Regions from separate parts of the Paenibacillus sp. S33 genome, predicted to be linked through region 3. Evidence: riboswitches for the same ligand, from Rfam matches in the RefSeq annotation. Region 3 holds a riboswitch; each other region holds the start of a gene.
What was found. Region 3 has a riboswitch for cyclic di-AMP ahead of ACWGXJ_RS20035 (TrkH family potassium uptake protein). Riboswitches for the same ligand answer to the same signal wherever they lie in the genome.

Region 1 (9,970 bases), 4.4 Mb from region 3:
TGATGCATGCGGGGAGTGTTTGTCATGCCGCAAGGTAGAGCACGGGAATCATCCAGATTTGCATATTGTAGAGCCGGATGGAGCTACGATTAAAATTGATCAGATTCGTGGGCTTCAACGTATATTTTCTTACAAATCTGAAAGCTCCAATCCGAAGGTATATATCATTCGGCAGGCGGATACCATGACAGTGCAAGCTGCTAATAGCCTACTTAAATTTCTGGAGGAGCCCCAGATTCCAGTGGTCGGCATACTCATTTCTGAAAATGGACAGGCGTTGCTGCCTACGATTCAATCACGGACGCAGCAGGTTCCTTTCCACGCTTTACAGCCGGAGATGATGATGCAGGCATTAATTGGGGAAGGCTATACGGCAGGGCTTGTCCGGTCGGTCGTTCATATTGCTTCAGGACTGGAATCATGTAGAGAAATTCTCCAGCAGAATTGGTTTGCAGAAATTAGAAACGTAGTGTTACAATTAGTGAAGGAGTCCATGAGTCGGGGGAGCTCGTCTATTATTCTGGCTCAACAGAAGATTTTTAAAACTGGACTTTCTGAACACCTGGATATTCTGTTTCATCTGTTTCATTTGTGGTTTAAGGATATGCTTCATTTCCGTTACGGAAGGCACGAAAGCATTGTTTTCATAGATCATTTGGAGTCCGTCTCCAAATTGGCAATCACCCGCAGCACGGAACAATGGGTCTCTTATATGGATTTGGCCGCGAATTGCAGGAAGAAGCTCCGTTTTCACGTCAACGGGCAATTATGCGTGGAGCAGCTTCTGATTGGGTTGTCCGATACAAGCGGTTCTATCACCGGCTAACAGGAAGGCGCGCTTGTTCCACTCTGCACAATCCGCGACGCCAGGTTCCCGGTTTGTGCGACAGTGAGACTTCAATTGCGGCCATTCGTACAATGTCGGCTTCAAATGAGGTTTAGTGGCATACAAGGGGGTTAATTTTTGTATAGTGTAGTGGGTGTCCGTTTCAAGAAGGCGGGCAAGACTTATTATTTTGATCCGCTGGATCTTCCAGTGGAGAAAGAAAACTGCGTCATTGTAGAGACCGCGCGCGGTATTGAATATGGCAAGGTTGTAGTGGGCAAAAAAGAGGTAAATGATTCGGATGTTGTCCTGCCCTTAAAAAAAGTCATTCGTATTGCTGGGGATGATGACGCTCTTGTTGTAGAAGAGAATAAATTGGCGGCCAAGGATGCATTCGGCACGTGTTTAAATAAAATTAAAGACCATGGCCTTAAAATGAAGCTGGTAGATGTAGAATTTACATTTGACCGCAATAAGATCATTTTTTATTTTACGGCAGAGGGTCGGGTGGATTTTCGAGAGCTTGTAAAGGACTTGGCCAGTATTTTTCGTACACGGATCGAGCTGCGGCAGATCGGCGTACGGGATGAGGCTAAAATGCTTGGCGGAATCGGACCTTGTGGACGTATTCTGTGTTGCTCCTCATGGCTGGGGGATTTTGAGCCGGTATCTATTAAGATGGCGAAGGATCAGAGTTTGTCGCTGAATCCGACGAAGATTTCCGGGTTGTGCGGGAGATTGATGTGCTGTCTCAAGTTTGAACATGATAACTACGAAAGCATGCGAGAAGAGCTACCTCAGGTGGGTAAGATGGTTATCACCTCTTTGGGAGAAGGTAAAGTCGTAGGTGTGAATGCAGGTCATCGCACGGTGCATGTTCAACTATTTGAGATCAGTAAGGTCAAGGAACTTCCAATGGACGATGTAGTCGTCAAGTAAACCATTAGGTTGCTTCGGGGTGGAAACTTGGATAAATTAAATGTTTTTGCGCGTATTCACGAAATGGAAACCCAAATGGGACAGTTGCATAGCGATCTGGGTGAATTGAAACTGGCAGTAAAAGAGCTGCTGGAGGAAAATCAACGACTAACGATTGAAAACGAACAGGTGCGCAAGATGCTCAAACGTGAAACCTCTGGAGAAGAAAAGACGGCAAACAAGCCGAAGCTTCCTCCTCCGATCGTCATTAAGGATGAAGGGCAAACGGGTGAGGTCGTGGGCGAAGGCTACGACAATCTAGCGAGGCTGTATCATGAAGGATTTCATATATGCAACGTGTATTACGGACATTTGCGAACGGAAGGCGATTGCCTCTTCTGTCTGTCATTTTTGAATAAATAAAAACAAGCCGTAGGAGCAAGATGCCTACGGCTTTTTTGTAAGGAAGTATGAGTGAAAAGCGATTTTGGTTATAAAAGATGGGAGAGCACTATGTACGAAAATGAAAAGAAGTCGGAACGAATTGATGATCTGCTTTCACATAATTTGCGCATTATCCAAAGTGATGAAGTATTCAGTTTCTCAATGGACGCGGTCTTGCTGGCACGTTTTGCCGGTATTCCGCAGCGTGGAAAGATTCTGGATCTGTGTACTGGCAATGGGGTTGTCCCGCTGTTGCTAACGACACGAACAAAGGCGTCTATTGAAGGAATTGAGATTCAACCACGTTTGGCAGATATGGCTAGACGTAGTGTCAGCTTGAATGGATTAGAAGCAGCAATCCAGATTCGGGAAGGGGACCTACGTGAGCTGGTTCACACCACGGGGCATGGTGTTTATGATGCGATTACTGTGAATCCCCCCTATATGCCGCTAAATGGTAGCGATATCAAGCTGAATCCTCACCAGGCAATTGCCCGTCATGAAGTGAACTGCACACTGGAAGAAGTCATTCAGGCATCCACCCGGCTTGTACGTAATGGGGGAAAGGTATCTATGGTTCATCGCCCGCAGCGGCTGGGTGAGATTATAACCTTGATGCGTAAACATAGTTTGGAACCCAAACGAATACGTTTTGTTCACCCAAGAGTTCATATGGAAGCCAATATGGTCCTGGTTGAAGCATTACGTGACGGCAAACCGGAGGTTCGTTTGTTGCCTCCGCTCATTGTATATCAGGAAAATGGGAATTATACTCAGGAAATAAGAGATATCTATGGAGAAGTAAGCAAGGGGGATTCTGTGTGAAAGCAGCTGTACAAAAAAGCTTTAGTACCAGTGAAGAAGAACGGGGAAAGTTGTATCTTGTTGCGACACCTATTGGAAATCTGGACGATATGACCTTTAGGGCGATTAACACCTTAAAATCATGTAGTATTATCGCTGCTGAAGATACACGGCAGACACGCAAACTGCTCACTCATTTCGAAATTACACCGGATATGCTCTTCAGTTATCATGAACATAATAAGGCTGCTAGCGGGCCTGAACTGATACGTTATATAATAGAAGGAAAAAATTTGGCACTGGTTAGCGATGCAGGTCTACCAGCCATTTCTGACCCTGGTTCGGATCTGGTCAAACTGGCACTGGAAGCGGAGATTAGCGTCATTCCTATCCCAGGAGCAAATGCGGCACTATCGGCTTTAATTGCCTCAGGACTGGATACAGAAAGGTTCACCTTCGCTGGCTTTCCACCACGGGAGAAAAAGGACCTAGAGAAGCTGTTGCTATCGTTTCAGGTATCTCACGGCACAATTATTTTTTATGAATCGCCTCATCGTATTGTGAAGACATTGATGGTGTTGAAGGAAACATTAGGTTCACGCAAAGTGGTGCTTGCGCGTGAGCTGACCAAGCTGCATGAGGAATGGGTGCGGGGAACCGTGGAGCAATGCCTTGCTAAACTAGAGGAGAATCCACCGATTGGTGAATATTGTCTGGTGGTTGAAGGGAAAGACGAAGAGGAAGAGGAACAGGAACGTCAGGCATGGTGGCAGTCTTTAACGTTGGAGTCCCACGTCGCACATTATGAGGCAGAGGGACTCACACGCAAGGATGCAATGAAGCGTACAGCCACAGATCGTTCAATCTCCAAGAGAGATGTTTACAACGCACTCTTATGAATATCTGCCTAAACAAAAAAGGGCCTTCCAACGGTTGGGTTCAAACCGTGGAAGGCAACAAGGAGTATATATGAAAAAGGTTAGAATTAACAATATCTGATAAGTCTATTATATACTAAAATTCTCAGTTTGTCACAGGTGTTGGGATTTCAGAAATGCAATCTTGGCAAACAATTTTTCCTTTGAAGTAAATTACGTTCTCAGCATTGCCGCAGAAGATACAAGCTGGCTCGTATTTTTTAAGCATGATGCGTTCGCCATCAACATAAATTTCCAAAGCGTCTTTCTCTCCGATTCCCAGGGTACGGCGCAATTCGATTGGAATAACAACACGTCCGAGCTCGTCAACTTTTCTTACAATACCAGTGGATTTCATCATAATAAATCAGGCTCCTCTCGCCGTTTAAAATAATATAAGTGTCATGATTCGACAAAATTTTCTCTTTTCTGATATTTACTATACCAACGATTCCCAAAACAGTCAACCTTAAAAATGTAGTAACAGTCTGATTATGCAAAAGTATTTAGATTAAAGAGCTTTACTTGTGTGTATTGCCTTATCTCATTGATGATTTATTCAGTTTGTCGATTTGGAAATGTCGAAAAACTATAATTCGACATATTACGACAAAGAATGTCGAATGAGGGAAACCATTTAGGATTTTATTGTATTTTAATCCATTATTCCGAATATTAAAGGAGCTGATATCTTGCACCAGCCACTCAGTGAAGAAAAAGTTTTTAAAGACCCGGTACATAATTACATCCATGTTCAGGATACTGTGATATGGCGGTTGATCAACACGCCGGAGTTCCAACGTTTACGGCGCATACGGCAGTTAGGCACGTCGTATCTTACGTTTCATGGAGCGGAGCATAGCCGGTTTTCACACTCATTGGGCGTATATGAGATTACGAGAAGTATTATTTCTCAATTTGAACGTGGAGATTTCCCGGATTGGCCGAAGGAGGAAAGGTTGGTTGCTCTGTGTGCAGCTCTATTGCATGATGTGGGGCACGGCCCATTTTCTCATTCAATTGAGGAAGCCTTTCATATGAACCATGAGGATTGGACATGCCGCATTGTACTGGGAGACACGAAGATCAACGCCGTGCTACGACAAGTCGACGAGCAGCTTCCACAAAAGGTGGCTGCGGTTATAGCCAAAACGTATGATAAACCGATTGTTGTCAACCTGGTAACCAGTCCGCTAGATGCCGATCGTATGGATTATTTGTTGCGGGATGCTCACTCGACAGGCGTCAACTACGGCACGATTGATTTGGATCGTATTTTACGACTGCTGCGTCCTCATAATGGGAGAATTGTTGTGAAGGAATCAGGTATGCATGCAGTAGAAGATTATTTAATGTCACGCTACCAGATGTATTGGCAAATTTATTTTCATCCTGTAACACGCAGCTCGGAAATCCTTTTACGTAAAATTTTCAAGCGAGCAAAGGAATTGTTTAAAAACGGATATGAGTTTGGATTTCTGCTGGACCCGTTGCCGGATCTGTTGAAAGGAGATCTTACAGTAGAGCAATATCTGATGCTCGACGAGTCATTAATCCAGACCGTATTTAGCCAGTGGAAACGAGAAAAGGACGAGATTTTAAGTGATTTGAGCAGCCGGTTTATGGACCGTAGATTGTATAAATATGTAGAGATTGAAAATATGGATACAGATACCATTGACAGTATTCGAGAAGCTTTGAAAGAGGCTGGTTTGCACCCTGAATATGATTTTGAAATTGATTTTCCGACAGATCTTCCTTATGATGTGTTTCGGCAGGGTGGCTCGACGGACAACCAGATTTTACTGCTTGGACGTCAGGGCGAGGTGAGTGAAATATCCGAAGTTTCGGAAATTGTGCGCTCAATAAGTGGTATTCACCGAGGGAAATATCATATGTATTTTCCCCAGAATAAATTGAACGCGGTAAAAGACAGGCTTCCTGCCGAAATAAGGAATTATTTTGTCAAAGAATAGACAACTATATAGAAATGTAAGTAAAAAAAGGAGATGTAAACCTTGGATTTATTCGACACTCATACTCACTTGGATGCGCCACAATTTGACGAAGATCGTGAAGAAGTTATAGCACGTGCTGTCGAATCAGGAGTAACGCGGATGATCAATATCGGATTTAATCGTGAGACCATTCCATCCACCATGAAATTGGCCGAGACGTATGATTTTATTTATGCGGCAGTTGGATGGCACCCACAGGATGCTATTACAATGCAGGAGGGCGATCTAGAATGGATTGCATCGTTATGCAGTCATAAAAAGGTTGTAGCCATCGGGGAGATCGGTCTGGATTATTATTGGGATACATCACCGAAGGATGTGCAGCAGCGGGTGTTTCGAAATCAAATTGGTCTGGCTCGTGAGCTCAAGATGCCCATTGTTATTCATAACCGGGATGCCCATGAAGATATTGTTAAGATTTTGCGCGAGGAAAAAGCGAGTGAGATTGGTGGAGTCATGCACTCCTTTTCGGGTAGCTGGGAGACAGCCAAAATGGTGCTGGATATGGGATTTCACCTTTCCTTCGGTGGTCCAATAACGTTCAAAAATGCCAAGCAGCCCAAAGAGGTGCTCGCACAGGTGCCGCTGGACCGTCTGCTCATTGAAACTGATGCTCCCTATCTGACACCTCATCCGTTTCGTGGGAAGCGAAATGAGTCTGCACATGTGAGACTGGTAGCAGAGGCTGCAGCCCAAATCAAAGGGATTACAGTGGAGGAATTAGTGTCAATAACGACCCGAAATGCCCTGGAACGATTTGACATTCAATGAAAAAGTGAAGAAATCGATCAAAATAAAGAGATAGACGAAGCTAATCATGAATTTGTTGCAGGAAACTCGAGAATATTACAATATTTTAACCGAATATTTTAAAAAATGTACTTGAAACCTGCTTTACAACATGCATAGAAACAGGATATCATCTTTTCAGTGAATTGTTGTTTGAATGTAAACATCAACAAGTCATTTCATGAACCAGTCTCGCTGAGTCCCTTTTACAGGGAACGGGGGAACCGATATGGCTTACAGTATGTCCGGCGTATGTGCAAGAAGGGAACGTCTCTTCCGCCAGCCGGCTCGACCTAAATTCTTTTCCCGGATGGGATTGAACAGGTGGAGGAGCCGTATTTCGATTTCTTTCTGGGTCTTCGGGGTGAATGTGAAGGCGACCGCCATGAGCGGTTGACCCAAGCTAGGGCGACTCTCTACGTCCGAACCCGACAGCTAACCCCGTAAGCGTAACAAGAGAGAAGCCATCTCGTGCATGAGTTTTCCCGCATATTCACACATGCCGGAAGCCACGAAAGAGCTCTCTAGTCTCTTTCTCTGGCTTTTTTTGTTGTGAATAAAAGAAAATCTGTCATCATACTGTGGTTAAACAGGGGAGGACAGCATGCCGCGAAGACGGGTACATGGTGCAGGACAGTCGTAGTTTGGGCTTGTCTTGTAGAAAATCTGTTATAGTCACGTCAAATCTCAACTATGTCTTACTCCAGACGGCGGGCTATGTAAGGAGGACGGAGGAAATGGGCATTTTCCAAAAAAAGGATACCCATGAGTCACGCTCATCCAGCATGTCTTACGTATTGCGTTGGAAGCAAGAGAATGTGCGCCAGGCTGCTTTGGTTGCTATTTTTCTAATCGCGCTAACGATTATGATTTCAATTCTGATGTACACGCAATCTAAAAAACAAGTCTTTTTTGTCATCGATGGCAAGGCGTCTGCGGTAGAAACCCGGGAATCCAAGCTTCAAGATTTGCTGAGCGAGCATTCCATTTCACTTCAGCCGCATGATACAGTTTCCATGCCGCTAAATGGAGCAATACAGGATGGCGATCGCGTAGTCATTAAACGTGCCAATCAGGTTAAAGTATCTTCAGGCAATGAGACGAAAAAGCTGTACACAACAGAAAATACAGTAGAAGGTGCCATTCGTACCTCGGGCTATAAATTATCATCAACGGATAAAGTTTATCCTGCGTTGGATGCCTCTGTTTCGTCTAACATGGACATAAAAATCGTCCGTGTGAAGAAACAGCAGGTCGAACAGAAAAAACAGGTGCCTTATCAGGTCATCAAAACGGCCGATCCGAGTCTTTATAAAGGCGATAATCGGGTCATTCAAAGCGGCAAATCGGGTGTGGTCGTCCAGCACGTTCAAAAGGTATATCATGATGGAAAGTTGGTATCCAAACAGCTGGTTAACAAGGAAGTTGCACAGAACCGTGTGGATAAAGTCATTGCGGTAGGAACGAAGAAAAAACCGGTCGTTCTTGCTGCTTCCGTCGGTCCCAATGATGCGGTTAAGGCAACAACGGTTAGTTCAGGCAGTGCTGTCCGTAAAGCAGGCGTAAATTTTAAATATAGCAAAGTTTTACAAAATGTCTCCATGACGGCGTATTCCTCACAGGAGCCAGGTATCGGTACACGTACTGCATCCGGCGCACGTGTCACGGAAGGACGCACCATCGCGGTCGATCCGAGTATAATTCCAATCGGCTGGTGGGTGTACATCGAAGGGGTGGGCTTCCGTCGTGCGGAGGATACCGGTGGCGCGATTAAAGGCCACAAAATCGATGTGTATTATGAGAGTTTGAGCCGAGCCAACCAATTTGGTCGTAAGCACGGTAAAACCGTATATGTTATCGGACCGGTAAAGCCTGAAATCAACTAAAACAGGTTGTGTATGTTGAGGGCAATGCGATAGTATTAACAACATAGTTATGCCATGCTAAGAAGAGGATATCCTCTTCTTATTTTGTTTTCAAAAGCAGGGAAAGATAAATATAGCTTGCTGTGTAGCAGTGGAGGGAAACGCAAATGATCAAGGAAGTGATCGTGGTAGAGGGCCGGGATGATACGGTGGCCATTCGCCGCGCTGTTGAAGCGGATACGATAGAAACTGGCGGCTCCGCCATTAATAAAATGACGCTGCGTAAAATTGCATTGGCGCAGGAGCGGCGGGGGGTCATCATTTTAACCGATCCCGATCATGCAGGGGAGCGCATCCGTAAGATTATCGCTTCCAAGGTACCCGGCTGCAAGCAGGCCTTTATACCCGAGGCAGAAGCGACGCGTAAAGGAGATATTGGCGTGGAGAATGCCTCGCCAGAAGCGATCAGACACGCTCTTGCACGGGTCCATACGACAGTGGAAGGCGCCGACCCGCTGATTGAGTGGGCGGACCTGATTGATGCTGGACTCATCACCCATCCCAATGCTGCTGCACGCCGTATGGCCTTAGGGAATGTGCTGGGTATTGGTTATTGTAACGGAAAGCAGCTACATAAACGGCTCTCTGTATTTCAGATCAGCCGCGAGGAATTTGCCGGGGCGCTGGCACAAATTGAAAGTGAAGGATTGTGATGTCCGTATGACAGGGATTCAAGATATAGCAACACCGCGGCGTACGAAGGAAATTATTCAACGGCACGGTTTTTCGTTCAAAAAGAGTTTGGGACAAAATTTCCTGATTGATCAAAATATTCTCAATAAGATTGTAAATGCTGCCGGATTGGATGAGACGAAGGGTGCACTTGAGATCGGTCCTGGGATTGGCGCTTTGACCGAGAAGCTGGCGCAATCGGCTAAGGCAGTTACCGCTGTCGAGATTGACCAGCGGCTGCTGCCAATTCTCGAAGAGGTGTTGGCCCCTTACGAGCATGTGAAGGTACGTCATGGAGACGTGCTGAAGCTGGATTTGCGAGAGGTGTTCGCAGCCGATTTTGCAGACGTGAGTAAAGTAAGTGTCGTGGCTAATCTGCCGTACTATGTTACTACACCGATTCTGATGAGGCTGCTGGAGGACAAGCTCCCTCTGGAGAATATCGTCGTTATGATCCAAAAAGAAGTGGCTGAGCGCATGGCTGCGTCTCCTGGAACGAAGGATTACGGCAGTCTGAGCATTGCAGTGCAATATTACAGCGAACCTGAATTAGTCTGCACTGTGCCGAATACAGTATTTATTCCCCAGCCAAATGTGGAGTCTGCAGTCATCCGGCTGCGTGTACGGGAAGCCCCTCCGGTGGAAGTGGTGGATGAG
Region 2 (9,970 bases), 2.9 Mb from region 3:
AGGAAGAACAGATGTAGCCGAAATTAGTGATGCCTATTACCTGCTTTCGCCACTACTGGGAACCACACTGGCGAGCATACTATTTGGGGTGGCGTTACTCGCCTCAGGTCAAAATTCAACCGTTACAGGCACTTTAGCTGGACAAATCGTGATGGAGGGCTTTTTGAATCTTCGTCTTTCACCTTGGTTGCGTCGTCTAGTGACCCGCCTCATCGCGATCATTCCAGCGGTTATCGTCACTGCTATCGCAGGTGAAAAAGGTGCGGAGGAACTCCTTGTGCTGAGCCAGGTCATCCTGTCCATCCAGCTTCCCTTTGCCATCATTCCATTACTTCTCTTTACCAGCGACAAAAAGATTATGGGTGAATTCGCAAATAAAATGTGGCAAAAAGTATTAACCTGGATCGTGACCGCTGTCATTATCATCTTGAATGTAGTGCTCATCATCCAAACGATTTCAGGTTAATCGGTAGCCAAATATGAATATATTAAAAAGGTATCTCACTAGCCCCAATGGCAGCGAGATACCTTTTTTTGTTCATCCTATTTTATTTATCCTGTATACATAAAGAATACTCAACGCTTGGCAGGCTCTACCTTTATTTGCGCCTCAAGCGCGAGATTCAGCTTGAGCACGTTCACACGCGGCTCGCCGAATACCCCGGCGCTGCGGCCTTCTGTCTGCTCCTGCACCAGTGCTCTCAGTTGATCCTGCGGGATACCCGTCAAGCCGCTAATGCGCGGAATTTGCACCCGTGCCGCCTGTGGCGAGATGTGCGGGTCCAGACCGGAGCCGGAGTTCGTAATCAGGTCCACCGGAACCTGACTGACGGGTACATCCGGGTTATGCTTCTGCCAATCCGCAATAGAGTCCTTGACTCGCTGTATCAAGGCCGGATTCGACGGCGCGTAGTTGCTTGAGCCTGAACCAGCCCCATTGTAATCAACGCTCGATACCCGACCTTGAAAAAATGCCGAATCGGCAAAGGACTGCCCAATCAGTTCGGAGCCGACCACCCGTCCCTCTGCGTCACGGAGCATACTGCCGTTTGCTTGCTGCGGAAACAGAACCTGCGCTACTCCTGTACTGACTAGCGGATATGCCAAACCACACAAGAGAATCATCAGCACCGATGTTCGCAAAGCCACTCCAATAACTGTACTTCCTCGCATCTCTTGTCTCTCCGGTTGTCCTTCCGACACTGTCCCGGTCCCTGTACGTTTGTTATGACCTTGCCCGCCAGATTCGGCTTTTTCGTGCGCTGCAAATCTGCGTCCAGACATCATCCGATAAAAACCACTCATGTCGTTCACCCTTTCTGCGCTAAATCCACAAATGCACCAGCAAATCAATAGCCTTAATGCCGACAAACGGTACGACCATACCGCCCAGACCGTAAATCAGCAAATTCCGTCCCAGCAGGCGATCCGAGCTCATCGGCTTATACTTCACGCCCTTCATGGCCAGCGGAATCAGAAGCGGAATAATAACCGCGTTAAAGATCAGCGCCGACAAAATAGCGGACAGCGGGGAGCCAAGCCCCATGACGTTCAAAGCGCCCATTTGTGGAATGGCCAGCATGAACATCGCCGGGATGATGGCAAAATATTTGGCAACATCGTTCGCAATGCTGAACGTTGTCAATGCTCCGCGCGTCATAAGCAGCTGCTTGCCGATCGCGACCACCTCAATAATTTTGGACGGATCGGAATCCAGGTCCACCATATTAGCTGCTTCTTTGGCCGCGACTGTGCCGCTATTCATGGCCAGACCGACATCCGCTTGCGCCAGCGCAGGTGCATCATTGGTGCCGTCTCCGGTCATGGCAACCAGCTTTCCCTGTTCCTGCTCACGTCGGATAACCGCGATTTTGTCCTCCGGCTTGCTCTCAGCTACAAAGTCGTCCACACCCGCTTCTCGTGCAATTGTAGCTGCTGTTAGCGGATTATCTCCGGTACACATGATCGTACGGATACCCATTTCCCGGAGCTGATCAAACCGTTCCTTCATGCCTGGCTTCACTGTATCTTTCAAATAAATAATGCCGTATATCTGATCATCCAGCGCGACTGCCAGCGGTGTACCTCCTTCAGAGGCTACCTGATTCGCTTTTTCCTCCAGATCGGCTGGAACACTGCCGTTTTGCGATACGATCCATTGCCGAACAGAATCCACCGCGCCCTTGCGTACCTTTCGTCCATCGGCCAGATCCAGACCACTCATCCGGGTCTCCGCCTTGAATTCGATAAAGGTTCCACCTGCTGCCAAGGATGCATCCAACGTATGCTCCTGTTTGCGCATCAATTCGAGAACCGAGCGGCCCTCTGGCGTCTCATCCTTCATAGAGCTAATCGCTGCCCACTTCACTAACTCTGCCTTCTCCACGCCCTCCACAGGCACGAATTCGCTCGCCATTCGGTTCCCGAAGGTGATTGTACCTGTTTTATCCAGAATCATCGTGTTGATATCCCCAGAAGCTTCTACCGCCTTGCCTGACATGGCCAGTACGTTAAACTGGGTGACCCGGTCCATACCGGCAATCCCGATAGCTGACAGCAGTCCTCCAATCGTAGTCGGAATCAGACAGACTAGCAACGAAATCAGCACAGGAACAGGCAAATCAATGTTAAAATGACGGGCAATCGGCGCTAGCGTAACCACCACAATTAGAAAAATAATCGTCAAGCTAATCAACAAAGTGTTCAGTGCAATCTCATTCGGCGTTTTTTGCCGCTGTGCGCCTTCCACGAGCGAAATCATTTTATCAATAAATGTCTCGCCCGGCTCTGTCGTAATTCGCACCTTAATCCGGTCACTGACTACCCGCGTCCCGCCGGTTACCGAGCAAAAATCACCACCCGATTCCTTGATGACCGGAGCCGATTCTCCCGTAATTGCAGATTCATCCACCGAAGCCAGACCTTCAATGACCTCACCATCGCTTGGAATCATCTCGCCTTGGGAGACAATAACCACGTCCCCCTTACGCAATTCGGTTGAGCTAACCACCTGAATGTCATTTCCGATGAGCTTGTTAGCTTGTGTATCCTGCTTGGATTTTTTTAAAGAGGCAGCTTGTGCCTTACCCCGCCCCTCTGCGAGCGCTTCGGCAAAATTAGCAAAAAGCAACGTAAACAACAGAATAACAAACACGGCCAGGTTAAAGCCCATTTCCTTACCAGTTCCAAAATAACCAGGAAACAGTAACATGAGCAGCACGACCAATGTACCGATCTCCACGACGAACATGACAGGATTTTTCATCATAATCATCGGATTTAATTTTATAAAGCTATCCTTGATCGCATGCTTCAAGATGCTTCTGTCCAGCATGTGTTTGCGTTGTTCCTTCATGATCAAACACCCCGTTCATCCATTCTCATTTTCTTCTTCACATGGTCAAAAATTCAGCAACAGGTCCCAATACGATGACGGGTAAAAAGGTCAACGCACCAATCAGCAGCACGACCCCGATCAGAATGGCTCCAAATAACTTGTTGTCCGTGCGCAGTGTCCCCGTCGTCACCGGAGTCGGTGCTTTGGCATTCAACGAAGCCGCCACAGCCAACAATGCAATCATAGATACATATCGGCCGAAGAACATAACCATCCCCGTCGTCATGTTCCAGAATACATTGTTATCCGAAAGGCCTTCAAATCCCGAACCGTTATTTGCGGCAGATGACGCATATTCATAGAGCACCTGAGTCAACCCGTGATAGCCAGGGTTCGTGACCGCATCGTATCCCCAATGACTCATAAATGCAAGTGCAGTTGGGGCGAGAATGAGAAACGGATGTACCAAAATGGCAATCGCGATCAGCTTCATTTCCTTGCCTTCAATTTTCCTCCCCATAAATTCCGGAGTTCTCCCGACCATCAGTCCGCATATAAACACACCCAGAATCGCATACATCAGCATATTCATCAGTCCGACACCCTTGCCGCCAAAAATGACGTTTAGCATCATTTCTCCCAAAGCAGCCATACCACCCAGTGGGGTTAGTGTATCATGCATATTATTGACTGAACCTGTCGTTGCCGCTGTTGTGACCGCAGTGAATAATGCCGATTGTCCAATGCCGAAACGAACCTCTTTCCCTTCCATGCTTCCCTGAGAAGCATCCACACCCAGTGTCTGGATTAACGGATTACCTGTCTTTTCAGACACATACGTAATGGATAGAAAAATAAGAAACAATACCATCATGGAGCTAAAAATAATCCAGCCCTGCTTACGATTACGGGCAAACAATCCAAAGGTATACGGCAACGAAGCCGGCATTACCCACATTGCCAAAATTTCCAGCACGTTCGTCCAAGGACTTGGATTTTCAAAAGGGTGCGCAGAGTTAGCTCCCGCATAACCCCCCCCGTTTGTCCCCAAATGCTTGATGGACTCCAGAGAAGCAATGGGTCCCATAGAAATCTGCTGCTGTGTTCCGCTCAGCGTCGTAATATCCGCCGTAGGCTGTAGCGTCTGGGGTACCTTCAATCCAACCAGCACCAGCGTAAGCACAAAGGCCAGCGGCAGGAAAATTCTTATAATGGCTTTAATAAAATCTTGAAAGAAATTGCCCATTCCTTCACCGCGCCGCGTCAATCCTCTCATAAAAGCCGCAGCAACCGCAAAACCGGAAGCAGCCGAAGTGAACATCATCATCGTGACGAACGCCATCTGTGTCAGATACGTAAGCCCGCTTTCTCCGCTATAATGTTGGAGATTCGTATTCGTCATAAAGCTGATTACCGTATTAAAAGCTAGTGATGCTTCCATATTACTGTTTCCAGCCGGATTACCGGGAAGCATTCCCTGTAAACGCAACAGCAAGTAGCTGATTGCCACAAGCACGGCGTTCGTAGCAATGAAACTCATAACATACGTAGTCCAACGCATGCTCTCCACTTTCTTCAAGCCTACTACCTTATAAATCAGCTTTTCTGTTCTGCCAAAAATCCGATCCGTCCGATTGGGTTCATTCGAGAATACATGATACATATATGTACCCATTGGCTTTACCAAGAGCAGCAATATAACGATCACAATTCCAATTTGAAGCAGCTCCATCCTTTATTCCTCCTTCAAAATGCTCCTGCGTTTGGAACAACAGGCCTGCTTCCAGAGCACCAATTGTGTGCACACGTTTGCGAAAACCTGCTACCTATGATGCTTTAATGTTCAGATCTGTTGTTCCCGCCCGCTCTATCCCTACCAGTGACTAGAACTTTTCAGGGTTCAGGAGTGCGTAGATTAAATACATAAACACAATAGCCGTAAGCCCAAGTATAACGATCATCCTCTTCGTCCTCCTTTAGAGGTCTGCGCATCACACCAGCGTACAAACAGCAGTATCACTCCATAACTCACAGCCATGACGAGCAGCATGTATATATCCATCATGTTCATACCCTCCGTATCGGTCCTCAGATCGCCATTCTTATTTCATCATAAAATCATAAAACAACTATGTTATAAGTGCTTATCCGTTCAGCAGAAAACCCACCTCTCCGTTCAATGTGTAGATCACATGGTCCGCTCCCAATCCTCGATAAATTCCTTGTGGATTACAGCCGTGCGTAATAACATAGATCGATTCCGATGTTAGCGGCCGACATATTTGCAGGAAACGGCAAGTCAGATTCAAGCTGTTCTCGAACAAATACACACTACCAATTTCTTTTTTTGGAAAATTCCATTTTCCCGCTTGCATGGTATTGATGCGGACAATGTGCTCCACACCCATTTTTTTGAGCTGTCGTTCCTCCTGGGCGCTATTCGTCAGAACTGCAAACGCCAATTTTTTGAAAATAAGCAATTTCACAAAACTTCTGCCCGCTTCATTCGGTGCAGTGACAATAATTAACCGACCTTCCATCAGTAGCTCCTCTCCCGGTATAAAAAGACAACAAAAAGAAGCCGAAGGAAAAAGGCTTTCCTCCGGCTTCTGACATATCCATGATAAAATAAACCATGGCTGCACACGGCGGTTTGTTGCCTCTCCCTGTACGCTTACGAGGTTAGCTGTCGGATTCGGACGTGAGAGTCGCCCTATTTCTGGCACTTGACCGGAAAATTCACCCCATGAGACCCACGGCAAGCCGTACAGTCTCGATTGGTTCCCCCGCTTTTGCAACTGCAAAATTCAGCGCTATAGACATTTCGTTGTTGCTTCATTCAAGTTAATTTGAAATTACGTCTTGAATCATACACCCGCGCATGGAAGACTGTAAAGCTCAACTGCGGGGTTATAAATCGGCCTTTAGAGCATAGAAGATTAATAATAACGCTTACAATGCAACTATGCTTCTCACAGCTCACTCAATCTCTGTTTTTCATCCCTTTTCGAAAATGACAAGCATGTCAATATTGGCGTAGGGTAGAGCGTTTTTGGCCTTTTTTTGTAAAAAGAGAAGAAAATACGCTATATGTACCAGCTAAACACCGATTGAACCCGCTTTTATAAGAAGAAACACCTTAATTCGCTCCATTTGCAATGCGATTTACTGTTTTGAACAAAATACGATTTTACAGCGGCTAAAGGCTTAATACAGCTTTTCCAGACTTGCAACCTTACTTTGAATTGCTTACAATTTAATTGCTGAATATTGAATAAGGAGAGATACTATGACCGTTTATGAATATGATGCGCAAACCCTGCAAGGGAAACCAATTCCGTTATCCACATATAAAGGGAATGTTCTGCTTATTGTGAACACAGCCAGCAAATGCGGGTTAACCCCCCAATACAAAGCGTTACAAGAGCTATATGACCAGTACCATGAACTGGGGCTCGAAATTTTAGGATTTCCCAGCAACCAATTCGCCAAACAAGAGCCAGGTTCCAGCGAGGAGATTTCCGAGTTTTGCCAGATCAATTATGGTGTTACCTTTCCGATGTTCGCCAAGACAGATGTCAATGGCGATCAAGCGCACCCCTTATTTCGCTACCTGACCCAAACAGCTCCGGGGGTATTAGGGTCCAAAGCGATCAAATGGAATTTTACTAAATTCTTAATTACACGAGAAGGTAACGTATTTAAGCGCTATGCACCGCAAACCACTCCAGATAAGCTGGCGGGAGATATAGAGAAGCTTTTGCAGCAAAACTGATATTCTTCTTTATCACAGTTATTAAAACAAAAAAAGCATCCCTTCACGTAAACCGTGTCAGGATGCTTTTTCAACTAGGTCTTGCATATAATGCGGTCGAGAGGACTCGAACCTCCACGGGCGTACGCCCACTACCCCCTCAAGATAGCGTGTCTGCCATTCCACCACGACCGCAAATCATAATGTATTGAGGCAACAGATTTATTATACTCTCTCATCAACTATTTGTAAACACAAATATAATAATTATTTTATATGTTATTTTACCTAACATATATGAGCGATAATAATATTTAATTTGACAAAAGGGCTACTAAAATGTAAAAATATATTACATACATTTCGAATTTTTTCGTTATCCCTAAGTAAAGAGTGAAATAATATAACATAAGGATTCACTTCGAGGAGGCGAACCGCCCTGCATAAAGGCAACCGTTTGCTGAACTATGCATTATTGTTGGACCCTTCCCTACCTGTTGGTGGCTTCACCCGTTTTAACGGACTGGAGAAACTATTCCGCAACGGACATTTGAACAGTCTACAAGATCTGGAACATTACATGCTGGATGATTTGTATCCTCAATTTACAACCGTTGACGGCATGGCTATCAAAAGTCTGTATGTCGCCATCCAGCAGAATGACGGTTGGCGAATCGCTCTCATTGATAAGATGCTGCATACCCAACGTCCCTCCTTGCAGCATGTGAAGGAGTTGCGTCTATCCGGTCAGCGTCTACTTAAGCTCGCTAAGGCTCTTTATCCTTGGCTTGAATTTGACCAGTTGGAATCTATACTCATTCAATACAATGCAATTGGCACACTCGCTACCGTTCACACCTGGATTAACTTCCTCCTCGGAAACGATGTAGAACAGACCATGCACGGCTATCTTGGCGCAGCGGTGTCCTTCTGTGTGGAAGATGCCTTCAAACTACTCAATCCTCCCTATGAGGAAAAGAACCCTTTTATGGAGCGTATGACCAGCGAGCTGCTCTCCGCATGGAAGAAGCTTAACGAACCTGAGCCAACCACATTTCAGCGTCGCTTTCTTCACAGACATTGGTGCAACTCCTACATCACTCTACCGCTTTATATGAGCCATAATAGCCAATTGGATGAGCCTAGACTGTTTTCCTCCTCAGGTCTATTCAAACGCCTTCCAGCATCCCCCTGATGCGTCGCTTCACCAATCTGGCAGCAACACCAAAAACACTCTGTCCCTTTCCTCAGGTGGCAGAGTGTTTTTTATTCACACATAATCGAAATTCACACTATTAGTAGACTCTAGACGGGTTATCAGAACCACCTAGCACTTAATTAAGTAATTAATTCAACAAAATAACGTATTTGCGATTGTAAAAACACGTATAAAAGTGTATCATAGTTTCAGATGGTTAATTCTAACATGTTTACTGATGATTATTATAACACACCAATTATTCCGCAAGAATCCGTAAGGGGCGATTTCTCTTGAACAACAAAATGCCTGTCACCTCCTTCGGGTGGGCCATCAAACAACGGCTTGTCGAACTTCGACTGGATCAGAAAACATTTTGTGAGACACACAATATTCCGCCTTCACGCTTGTCCAATCTGATTCACGGCACCCGCAAAGCACAAAGGTACAGAAAACAAGTTGCTGCAATTCTGAACATCGACGATAACGATTATAAGGAGGCACCGCCACTCTAAATCCAACAAGCATTCCAGTTACATATAGGTCATTCCATATCACCCAGAAACCAAATAAACCCGTAAAGCGAACCCCTCCAGTTCGTTTACGGGTTTTCAACCCAGACGATCTTTAGCCAAAAAATTATTCCGGCTTTGTTTTATCCTTCTCACTTTTTTGCTTACGGTATTTCGCAAATTCAACATATTCTAAAATAAAATTCTGTTCTTCCGTCTCAAGATCTTCTGCCTGGCAATTCAGTGGCCCCATCACTCCAAAAAAATAAGCAGCCTTCTGCTCCTGAAGTACGCCTTCCCCTGGCTTAATCCCTTTCATTAACCAATCAAGCGATACATTAAAAAAGTCCGAAATCTGAATCAAATGGGCGGTACCCGGCGTTGTTTTACCTCTTCTCCAATCACCGAGATTCCCTGAACTGATTTTAAGTTTTTCACAAAATGCCTTCTTGGTCATTCCGCGATCCTTAATCAAAGCTTCAATCCGCTGATAAATAGTTTGATCTCCCAAAATGTTTCCCCTCCGACACAGTAACTTTTTCTGAAATAATTTTCATTTTTCAGCCTTACTCATTAGTAATCCTCATCAAATCCTAAGCAACCATTACCCCATAGTAGAATTGCGCTGGTTTTTCTCTTTACGAAAGCGGGTAAATTCAATATACTCAAGTATAAAATTTCTTTCCGCCTCACTAAGCGGTTCCCCCTGGCAATTCAGTTGCCCTGAAGCGTCAAAAAAATAAGGGTCTTGCGACTCCTTCAGCACCTCACCCTGTACATCTCGACCCAGCATAATCCAATCCAGACTGGCATCAAAAAAAGAAGCGATTTCAATGAGTTTATTCGTGCCCGGCGTCGTTTTTCCTCTTTTCCAATCCCCGAAGTTCCCTGTACTAATGCCTAACTGCTGGCAGAACGCCTTTTTCGTCATTCCCCGTTCCTTGATGAGTTCCTCAATGCGATGGTAAATAGATTGCATAGAAGTTCCTTCCTCCCTAGCAGGCTCTCAAATAACGATATCATGTTCTCTGTTCTCATTTCAAAGATCACGTATGCTAAAATTACCGAATTATGTATGTTGGTTTCCATTATACCACAACACGCAACAAAAACCGCCTGTTTTCCGAAGAAAGGGCGGTCTTTAAGCCAGTTCACTTACGCTAATCACG
Region 3 (9,970 bases):
GCACCATTATTTATGTCGGCAAGGCCAAAGTGTTGAAAAACCGGGTCCGTTCCTATTTTACAGGTAGCCATAACGGCAAGACGCAGCGATTGGTTTCCGATATCCGTGATTTTGAATATATCGTTACAGGAAGTAATATGGAGGCGCTCATATTGGAGTGCAACCTGATTAAAAAGTACCAGCCACGTTATAACGTGCTGTTGAAGGATGATAAAACCTTTCCGTATTTGAAAATTACGAACGAGGCACACCCCAAGCTGGAGGTGACCCGTCGCGTTCTGAAAGATAAAGCAAAATATTTTGGACCATATCCGAATTCCTACGCAGCACATCAGACGAAGAAGCTGCTGGATCGTATGTATCCGTTACGCAAGTGTGGTGTAATGCCCAAGGAAGTGTGCCTGTATTATCACATGCATCAATGTTTGGGGCCTTGTGTGAAAGAGGTCGAGAAGGAAACGTATGACCAGATTGGTCAGGAGATTGGTTCCTTTTTAAGCGGGGGACATGAGGAAATTAAAAAGGATCTTCAGCGTAAAATGCAGGAGGCCGCAGAGGAATTGTATTTTGAGCGGGCCAAGGAGCTGCGAGATCAGATTATCAGTATCGACGCGATGATGGAAAAGCAGAAAATCACCACATCGGATGCGAAGGATCGAGATGTATTCGGTTTTTCAGTAGATAAGGGCTGGATGTGTGTACAAATCCTATATGTCCGCAAAGGTAAAATGATCGAGCGCCATATGTCGACTTTTCCTTTCTACGGTGAAGCTTACAGTGATTTTATGTCCTATGTGACGCAATATTATAGTGACAACCCGGCAGTGCCGCAAGAAATATTGCTTCCAGATTCTCCTAAGCTGATGCAGGCGGAACAGGTCAATGTCGATCAACCGGTTGCGGCAGAAACTGTACTCCACAGTGCAGCTACAACCGATGCTACCGGACAGACAGATGAGAAAGCGATACAAACGGAGACAGAGCCTTCTGCTGACTCATTGCTGGTGGCTGAAGAACGGGCAACTTATGCAGGAGCAACAAATCAAGACCAAGTTGGTGACCAAGATACCGGAGTAAAGGAAACAGAAACCCAACTATCCGGTGGACTGGAGGACCCGAGTACGGCGGCTCTCGCTCTGGCTGAATGGTTGGATGTAAAGGTACTTGTACCGCAGCGTGGACTGAAAAAGCAAATGACAGGCATGGCGACGGAAAATGCACGTGTTGCTTTGGATGAGAAGTTTAAGCTGATCGAGCGGGATGAGGAACGGACATCCAAAGCTGCAAGCAATCTCGGGCGTGCCATTGGACTGGATAGCTTGCACCGGGTGGAGGCGTTTGATAACTCCAACATCCAGGGTTCCGATCCAGTCTCAGCCATGATCGTGTTTATTGATGGCAAGCCTGCCAAGAAGGAGTATCGAAAATATAAAATCCGTTCTGTGCAGGGACCCGATGATTATGAAACAATGCGTGAGGTTATCCGACGTAGATATGAACGTGTGCTTAAGGAAAATTTGGAACGTCCCGACTTGATCGTTGTCGATGGTGGACGTGGACAAATTAAGGCGGCGACCGATGTATTGCAAAATGAGCTGGGTTTGTTCATTCCTGTGTGTGGTCTGGTGAAGGATGCCAAACATAGAACTTCCCAACTATTAGTGGGAGAGTCCTCTGAGGCCGTGACACTTGCACGCAATAGCGAAGAATTTTATCTGCTGCAACGGATTCAGGACGAGGTTCACCGTTTTGCCATTACGTTCCACCGCGAGCAACGCGGCAAATCTATGGTAACTTCCCGGCTGGACTCTATTCCAGGCATCGGCGAGAAACGGCGTAAGTTACTGCTTAAGCATTTTGGATCGCTCAAAAAAATAAGAGAGGCCAGTGTCGAAGACTTCCGGCCTCTCTCTATTGGGGATAAGCTTGCGCGTCAGATTATAGCTGCCCTTCGGGAGGAGGAGTCGTAGAATACGGCTCCTCTTTTTTTATAGGTTCAAACATAATTCGATTTGGCTTTTTAGGACTAAACCAATAAATGATGTAACCCACGATGGCTGGAAGTAAGATCCAGAATAGACCAGCGCTCACATTCACAGTGTCTCCCAGACTCATCACACTAAGTCCCATTAGAATGCTGTCAAAAATAACGTGGCTGAACATGGCGGCAATAAAGCCGTAACGCAGAAACACAAAACTGAACAGCAAACCAAGAAAAGTCAGCTCAATAGGTCTGGAAATCACCGGATAGATTGGATAAAGTGTATGTCCCAGTGCCCAAATCAGCGTGGTGATCAGACAAGCAACAAAAGTATTTTTTACTATTTTTTTGACCATCGGAATACCAAACAGACGGTAGACAGTCTCTTCTCCAATACCTGCCATCCAGGCCATAATCGGCAGTAGCCATGGATAAGCCATATTGTAAGGGGATTGCGTGGCATCTGTGGTGGAGAATGTATTAAATGTGCGCTCCAGTATAAAGAACAAAATGGATTGTACCCCGAGCAAAATAAAGGCCCACAAGTAGCCAACATACATACTGCGAAGCACATACAGCCCGTAGCCCGGCTCTTTCGCACGCGGCCATGCATTCAGTCCAACCTGACGCATAAGCCCGTCACCGCCGACCAAGGAGAAGTAGAGCGCTACAGCCATGAAAAAGGTAACACCAATCTGGAAAACCATAAGAAATATAAGCATGCCCTTACCGCCTGCTTCTGCTTGCAATAAAGGCAGCATGTTCATGGTCCCAGCTATACTAGCAATAAAGTATACAACGGATAGAACAATGCCGCGTACAAATGAAGTATGTCGTCGGGTGAGTGACGCATACACAATGGCAAGTACACCCAGTACAAAGCTAAATAGGGCATAACCCGCATAGGTCATCAAATTCGCCCAAAATGTTTGCTTTTCGATATAATCGGTATAGGACGACGGGGCCGAAAAGCTTTGGGTGAAGGAGCGAACATCACCTTCTTCAAAAGTAAAAGCCAGTGTAAGTACCGAGGCGCCGATTTTTTTATCGTCTACGGTATACTTTAATCCGCCTTCTTGTTCAGTGGTCGCAAGCTTCAAATCCGACGGCTTAAAGCCAAAGCGCTTGACCCATACTGCGGCCGCCTGCTCCTTGGCTTCGAGCGTCATGCCGTCCTCAGCCACACGTACAAGCCTGTTACGTGCTTGTTCATCCGTAGAAATATCAGCCTGTGTGTAATTGGTGCTGAAGGTGATCCGTTTAAAGCTAACGACCTTGCCAGTGGATAAATCCACATGAATTTGCAGTTTACTCTTCGCTGAGGATTCAGGCAGATCGACCCGAAAGGTTTCGTAAGGGTAACTTTTTTTCCATGTACGGTCGTACTGTTGAAGTAGTTTTTCTCTAGATAAATAACCGTACAAATCTGTTTCGGCCTGATAGGTCACGACAGGCTCCTCAGGCTGTGATTCAGTATAGCCCAGCTCGGAGCGGGCGAAGTCCAATGCGTGTATGACCGCTTCTTGTTTGCTGATGACCTTTGCGTTCATTACTGATTCTGGACTCGGATTGCTAAGCGAGGGAATAAGCAATTGAAAGATAAAAAAGCAAATCAGGCCAATCCCGCCCAGCAAGCCTAATTTTTTGAAGTTGGCCGTGAGCACGACCGGTTTCCCGATAGGATTCATGAGTTTCCTCCTTAATCTGTAAATAAGAACATCCATTAAAGATATCATACTGCACAGGTTCCCGCCAACAGACAAGCGATATTCATGAAAATAGAGTGAAAGCACTTTAAAGTTCCAATAAAATTAGATAAGCTGCGATTAAACGATGCCCATTCGCAAAATAAAGCCAATTTCACGTTTTTTCGGCGAAATCGGTTTTGTGATCTGGATATAGAAGGATTATAATCTTGAGGCAATGCCTATGAAATACATAGGTAATGATATACAGTTGAGCCGAATTTCTATGGGAAAACGGGGGAACCATGTTACTGGGGTGAATTTTACAACCGATCCTGCTGGATCGGAAGTGTAAATAGGGCATACTGTGCTGCCCGAATCCGTCAGCTAACCTCGTAGGCTATGAGCAGGAACCAAGTCAGGCACTCGGTTTTCCGGTGTCTTTTTTTGTGCGTATAAAAGTGTTTGGATTGGTTAGACCGCTGCGGGTGCAGATTATTCTTCCGATTGCTGTTATCCCCGGATTTTTTGATTGTATACCCCCTTTAATGGTTAAAATCCGGAGATAAAGGCAAACGCTTCGCTTCTTCAGAACAATTCTGCCCCCTTCGCTACTGCCCGCCAATAGCACAGGAGCCGAGTAGTGCTTGACATGCATTCTTCCTGTATTCAGGGAATGCTAATTACAGTTAACTAAGGTTTGGAAAAATCAAAAAATTCAGGGGCAACGACGATCGAAAGATCAAATGGAACGCGTAGCGAGCTTACACCGTATTAAATCACTGATTTATAGTTTTAAGGATTAGGAGAGAAGTGATGAATAGATGAATCCCAATGCAAGCTGGCTCCGGCTTTCTCCACCGCAGATATTCGTTGCGGGCTTTGCCATTATCATTCTAATAGGTAGTTTATTGTTAATGCTGCCGGTCTCCAATACAACAGGAAAGCCACTTGCGTTTATAGACGCTTTGTTTACTGCCGCCTCTGCGACCTGTGTAACCGGGCTTGTCGTTAAGGATACAGGGACCTTTTTCACAACCTTTGGTCAAGTCGTCATCGCTGCACTCATTCAGATTGGCGGTCTCGGCTTTATGACTATGGCTACCTTGATCGCGCTGGTGTTCAAACGTCGGATTTCCTTGCGGGAGCGCCTCATTTTGCAGGAAGCGATGAATCAGACTTCTGTAGAGGGAATTGTCGGGTTAATCCGTAAGGTATTGCTGTACTCACTGGTTATTGAAGGCGTATGTGCTACGATATTCTCGGTTCGCTGGTCCTTTGATATGCCCGTAGGCAGGGCGATTTATTTTGGAATCTGGCATGCCATCTCCATGTTTAACAATGCTGGTTTTGATTTATTCGGTGAATTTCGCAGCTTGACAGGTTATGTATATGATCCGATTGTTAATTTTACCGCAATGTTTCTAATTATTTCTGGCGGCATTGGTTTTGTAGTGATGTCAGACCTGGCAGAATATCGCAAGCGCAAGAGACTGTCCTTGCATACCAAGGTGGTACTCAGCATGACGGGCGCTATGATTGTAGTCGGCACGCTCGTGATTTTTGTATTTGAGTTTACGAATCCAAAGACTCTTGGCTCGCTTGATTGGGGTGGTAAGCTACTGGGATCTTTATTCCAGTCCGTTACCCCCCGTACCGCAGGTGCCAATACGCTGGACATCGCAGGCTTGCGGCAGGCTACGCAGTTTTTTATCATCATACTCATGTTTATTGGGGCTTCCCCTGGCTCCACTGGAGGCGGGATTAAGACCACAACATTCGCCCTGCTCATTGGAGCAGTGATTTCGATGCTGCGGGGGCGGGAAGATATTGTGCTGTTCAAGTACCGACTTGCGCAGGGACGAATTTACAAGGCTTTGACCATTACACTGCTGGGGTTGCTGTTCGTGATCGGGGTGACCATGATTTTGTCGGCAACCGAAGATCATCATTTTCTGATGATCTTGTTTGAGACGGTGTCTGCGTTTGGTACGGTGGGGCTGTCGATGGGGCTTACACCTGATTTAACAGTCATAGGCAAGCTGGTGATTACCCTGACGATGTTTGCAGGTAGACTGGGGCCACTCACGCTAGCTTATGCACTGGGGCCGAAAAAGGGTAAAGAATTGTATCGTCATCCGGAAGGCAAAATGATTATAGGATGAATCATTTCATATACATTTCGTTGGTTTAATCATTTCAGGATTTTGCAAAATTCGATACCAGTCGCTTCGAAGTCAAGATATAGACGAACTAAACCATTTCGTTCTATATCTTCTTCATTGGAAGTCGCTTATGGGATTTGTGCAAAATCCTCATTTATGAAATTGATTCAGATAAGGGAGTTTTCGAGTAGATATGAAAACGCAGCAGTTTGTAGTTATTGGCTTGGGGCGGTTTGGCTCAAGCCTGGCTTTGCAATTGGTGGATATGGGGTGCGAGGTGCTAGGCATTGACCGGAATGAGGATGTTGTGGACAGTATGAGTGAGATGTTGACACATACTGTCGTGGCGGACGCTACCGATGAAGACTCTTTGCGATCACTGGGCATCCGTAATTTCGATTGTGGCATTGTTGCTATTGGTGATGACATTCAGGTAAGCATCCTCACCGCCATTTTGCTGAAGGAGCTGGGTGTGAAAAAAGTTGTAGCCAAAGCCATATCTGTGCTGCACGGGCGTGCGTTAGAAAAGCTCGGTGTGGACCGGATTATTTATCCAGAACGGGATATGGGTATCCGGGTGGCTCACCAGCTAGTCACGCCTAATTTGCTCGATTATTTAGAGTTGTCTAAGGAATACAGTATTGTGGAACTCAATGTACCTGCATGTCTGAATGGCAAAACGCTAGCAGAGCTAAATGCCCGTACCCGCTTTGGTTGTAGCGTCGTGGCGCTTCATACGGCGAACGGTATCCTGATCGCACCGACGGCTATGGATCGGCTAAAATCAGACGATATTATGGTCATCATCGGCTCGAATGACAATATCGGTCGCTTTGAGGATGAGGTTGTTAATGTTAATGAAGAGGATTAAACCCTCTACACCATACGGTAGCCTGCAAACGACGCACGTGTCTCGCTAATCCAGCGTCGTGCTGTCGGACCGAGATCGGTCGTCTCCGAGTAAATGAGGGAGGTCGTTCGGCGTGTCTCCTTCAAATCGGGCAAGTATAATGCAGTGAGTCCATTATCCCGTAATAGTTCGCTGCGCAAATAGGATTTGGGTAGTAAGGCAGAAGCCTTACAGGTTGGAAGCAGGCGTACAATTGCCTCGAAGGAGTCGATTTCCATGCGGATATCCGGCATGATGCCGCTGCGCTGGAACAAGTCATCCGTCAGACTGCGGTACCAGGTTCCTTTGGAGAAAATAATCATCGGCAATCCTTGCAGATCTTTCATCGAGGCCGTTCCTGTCTTGACGGTTAATTCATGTCCAATGGGAACAACGAGCTCCAAATGATCATCAAATAGCGGAATGCAACGCAGTCCGGCTTCATGAATGGCAGACCCGACAATACCGGCGTCTGCTTTTTTGTCACGTACAAAGGCGACGATTTCATGGGTTTTACCGGTGAGCAGCTTTAGCTCGGTTTGAGGATGCTTGCTCATGAAAGCTTCGACGAGGGTAGGTAGCGTCGTTTGGAGTGTCGTGAGACTAGCCCCGAGTGTAAGCATACTCTGGGCTTCATTTTTGTGCTGGGACAGCTTTTGTAAGAAGCGAAGCTGTCGTTGCCGTTGCTCTAGCGCGAATGTATAAACAAATCGGCCAGTGGACGTAATTTCGAGCCGTTTGCCCCGACGATCAAAAAGATTCACACCCAGCTCTTCCTCCAGCTTCGCAATTTTGCGAGACAGGGCAGGTTGGGACAGATTCAGCAGTTTGGAGGCTTTATTCAGGCTGGACTGCTCGACAATGACGGCAAAAGCGTTCAAATCCTCAAACAAATCATCCACTTCCTCTCTATATGCAAAAAAGACATAATAATTAATACGTATATTGCAATTCCATTATAAGCCGAAAAGGAGTAACATGAAAGCGACACAAGATGTTCACACTTTTGTTTTTCCTTATAAAGGGACACCTTGTTGGACATTTCCTGTCGGAAACTGTCAATTTATATGTTATATTACTATTGAAAACGCTATTATTGGGAGAAGGGAGCATGACCTAGATGAGAGGATTTTATTCCAGAAAGCTGCATTCGCTTCTTGGCGTCATTCCGCTGGCTCTATTTTTTGTTGAGCATTTGGTGACGAACTTCACAGCGGTGGAGGGCGGCAAGGAAGGATTTAATCGCAGCGTGGCCTTCCTGAATGGTTTGCCACTGGTTATTGTGCTAGAAACGTTATTCATCTACTTGCCATTACTGTTCCACGGAATTTATGGCTTGTATATTGCTTATCAGGCTGACCCGAATGTCAAAAGATTCGGCTATTCACGTAACTGGCGCTTTCTGTTCCAGCGTATTTCCGGCGTCATTACGTTTGTGTTTATTATCTGGCACGTATACGACACGCGCTTTCAGGTGGCTCTGGGTAATGTAACCCATGAGGAGCTAGGCGGAGTCATGCATGGCATCGTGACGAACCCGGTTTATTTCATTTTGTATTTAATCAGTGTCGTTTCGGCATCCTTTCACTTTGCTAACGGACTGTGGGCATTTATGGTCAGTTGGGGGATTACCGTGGGACCACGTGCGCAAAAAGTATCTTCTTATATCTGTATGACCCTGTTCGTGGTGGTGTCTATCGGCTTCATCGCTTCCCTGCTTGCATTCCGCAGTGCGGAATTTCAGGAAACGGCAACTGCCTTGGTGCAATGCGGCGCTTTTAAACAGCTACTATAAACGACTCATATCAATTATACATCGTGTTGAGATTCTATTTTCAAACGTAAAAGGGGATTTGGTTAAAATCCTAAAAAAAGGAGTGAGCAGAAATGGCAGCATCCAACATTATTGTCGTGGGCGGCGGTCTGGCAGGTCTAATGGCTACGATCAAGGCGGCAGAGGCGGGAGTTCACGTTCATTTATTTTCTTTGGTTCCGGTCAAAAGGTCCCACTCCGTTTGTGCTCAAGGCGGCATCAACGGTGCGGTAAATACCAAGGGTGAGGGAGACTCACCCTGGATTCACTTTGATGATTCAGTCTATGGCGGGGACTTTCTGGCCAACCAGCCTCCGGTAAAAGCGATGTGCGAAGCGGCTCCGGGGATCATTCATCTCATGGACCGCATGGGCGTCATGTTTAACCGGACACCGGAAGGACTGCTGGACTTCCGCCGCTTCGGCGGTACCCAGCATCATCGGACCGCTTTTGCCGGTGCGACGACAGGACAGCAGCTTCTGTACGCTCTCGATGAGCAGGTACGGCGCTGGGAATCTGCGGGTTTGGTGACCAAGTACGAGAACTGGGAGTTTTTACAGGCTGTACTGGATGATGAAGGCATCTGTCGAGGGATTTGCGGGCAGGATTTGCGTACGATGGAAGTGAAGACTTTTGCGGCGGATGCAGTTATTTTGGCGTCTGGTGGCCCCGGGATTATTTTCGGTAAAACCACGAATTCCGTCATTAATACGGGCACGGCTGCCGGTGCGGTGTATCAGCAAGGCGTACGCTATGCGAACGGTGAGTTTATCCAGATTCATCCGACGGCTATACCAGGTGATGACAAGCTGCGTCTCATGTCCGAGTCGGCACGGGGAGAGGGCGGTCGTATTTGGACGTATAAGGACGGTAAGCCATGGTATTTCCTCGAAGAAAAGTATCCGGCTTACGGAAATCTGGTCCCTCGCGATATTGCGACACGTGAAATATTCAGTGTATGCGTTGATGATGGACTGGGTATTAATGGCGAGAACATGGTCTACCTTGATCTGTCACACAAGGACCCGAAAGAACTGGATGTAAAGCTGGGCGGCATTATTGAAATTTATGAAAAATTCGTCGGTGACGATCCGCGCAAAATCCCGATGAAAATATTCCCGGCTGTTCATTATTCAATGGGCGGTATGTGGGTCGATTACAATCAGATGACGAATATACCGGGCTTGTTCGCGGCTGGTGAGTGTGAATTCCAATATCACGGTGCGAACCGTTTGGGTGCGAACTCGTTGCTGTCAGCCATTTACGGCGGGATGGTGGCTGGACCTAAGGCTGTGGAATACATCAAGGGCTTGAAAAAATCTGCACAGGATATAGCTACCTCCGTATTTGATGCAGCAGTTCATCAGCAGACGGAGAAATATGAGCGTATTTTGCATATGGACGGAAAAGAAAATGCCTATGTTCTTCATAAAGAGC

Region 1: another riboswitch for cyclic di-AMP. It lies ahead of ACWGXJ_RS00140 (3D domain-containing protein); the one in region 3 lies ahead of ACWGXJ_RS20035 (TrkH family potassium uptake protein).
Region 2: another riboswitch for cyclic di-AMP. It lies ahead of ACWGXJ_RS06845 (hypothetical protein); the one in region 3 lies ahead of ACWGXJ_RS20035 (TrkH family potassium uptake protein).

The regions. Positions count from the first base shown of each region.
Region 1 is NZ_JBSIEZ010000001.1:22,889-32,858, forward strand. It holds gene holB (DNA polymerase III subunit delta') at 1-826, shown strand, start outside; gene ACWGXJ_RS00105 (PSP1 domain-containing protein) at 965-1,765, shown strand; gene yabA (DNA replication initiation control protein YabA) at 1,793-2,167, shown strand; gene ACWGXJ_RS00115 (tRNA1(Val) (adenine(37)-N6)-methyltransferase) at 2,258-3,013, shown strand; gene rsmI (16S rRNA (cytidine(1402)-2'-O)-methyltransferase) at 3,010-3,891, shown strand; gene ACWGXJ_RS00125 (AbrB/MazE/SpoVT family DNA-binding domain-containing protein) at 4,016-4,270, opposite strand; gene ACWGXJ_RS00130 (HD domain-containing protein) at 4,602-5,885, shown strand; gene ACWGXJ_RS00135 (TatD family hydrolase) at 5,928-6,698, shown strand; cyclic di-AMP (ydaO/yuaA leader) riboswitch at 6,900-7,182, shown strand; gene ACWGXJ_RS00140 (3D domain-containing protein) at 7,454-8,602, shown strand; gene rnmV (ribonuclease M5) at 8,749-9,294, shown strand; gene rsmA (16S rRNA (adenine(1518)-N(6)/adenine(1519)-N(6))-dimethyltransferase RsmA) at 9,302-9,970, shown strand, end outside.
Region 2 is NZ_JBSIEZ010000001.1:1,457,923-1,467,892, reverse strand. It holds gene ACWGXJ_RS06870 (Nramp family divalent metal transporter) at 1-466, shown strand, start outside; gene kdpC (potassium-transporting ATPase subunit KdpC) at 577-1,305, opposite strand; gene kdpB (potassium-transporting ATPase subunit KdpB) at 1,325-3,355, opposite strand; gene kdpA (potassium-transporting ATPase subunit KdpA) at 3,393-5,069, opposite strand; gene ACWGXJ_RS06850 (potassium-transporting ATPase subunit F) at 5,221-5,298, opposite strand; gene ACWGXJ_RS06845 (hypothetical protein) at 5,482-5,877, opposite strand; cyclic di-AMP (ydaO/yuaA leader) riboswitch at 5,993-6,160, opposite strand; gene ACWGXJ_RS06840 (glutathione peroxidase) at 6,627-7,112, shown strand; tRNA gene ACWGXJ_RS06835 (tRNA-Leu) at 7,204-7,286, opposite strand; gene ACWGXJ_RS06830 (urease accessory protein UreF) at 7,549-8,286, shown strand; gene ACWGXJ_RS06825 (Rha family transcriptional regulator) at 8,583-8,804, shown strand; gene ACWGXJ_RS06820 (helix-turn-helix domain-containing protein) at 8,929-9,312, opposite strand; gene ACWGXJ_RS06815 (helix-turn-helix domain-containing protein) at 9,406-9,780, opposite strand; gene ACWGXJ_RS06810 (MarR family winged helix-turn-helix transcriptional regulator) at 9,966-9,970, opposite strand, start outside.
Region 3 is NZ_JBSIEZ010000001.1:4,395,373-4,405,342, reverse strand. It holds gene uvrC (excinuclease ABC subunit UvrC) at 1-1,970, shown strand, start outside; gene ACWGXJ_RS20040 (CPBP family intramembrane glutamic endopeptidase) at 1,939-3,669, opposite strand; cyclic di-AMP (ydaO/yuaA leader) riboswitch at 3,931-4,083, shown strand; gene ACWGXJ_RS20035 (TrkH family potassium uptake protein) at 4,491-5,831, shown strand; gene ACWGXJ_RS20030 (potassium channel family protein) at 6,025-6,702, shown strand; gene ACWGXJ_RS20025 (LysR family transcriptional regulator) at 6,708-7,613, opposite strand; gene ACWGXJ_RS20020 (succinate dehydrogenase cytochrome b558 subunit) at 7,841-8,515, shown strand; gene sdhA (succinate dehydrogenase flavoprotein subunit) at 8,608-9,970, shown strand, end outside.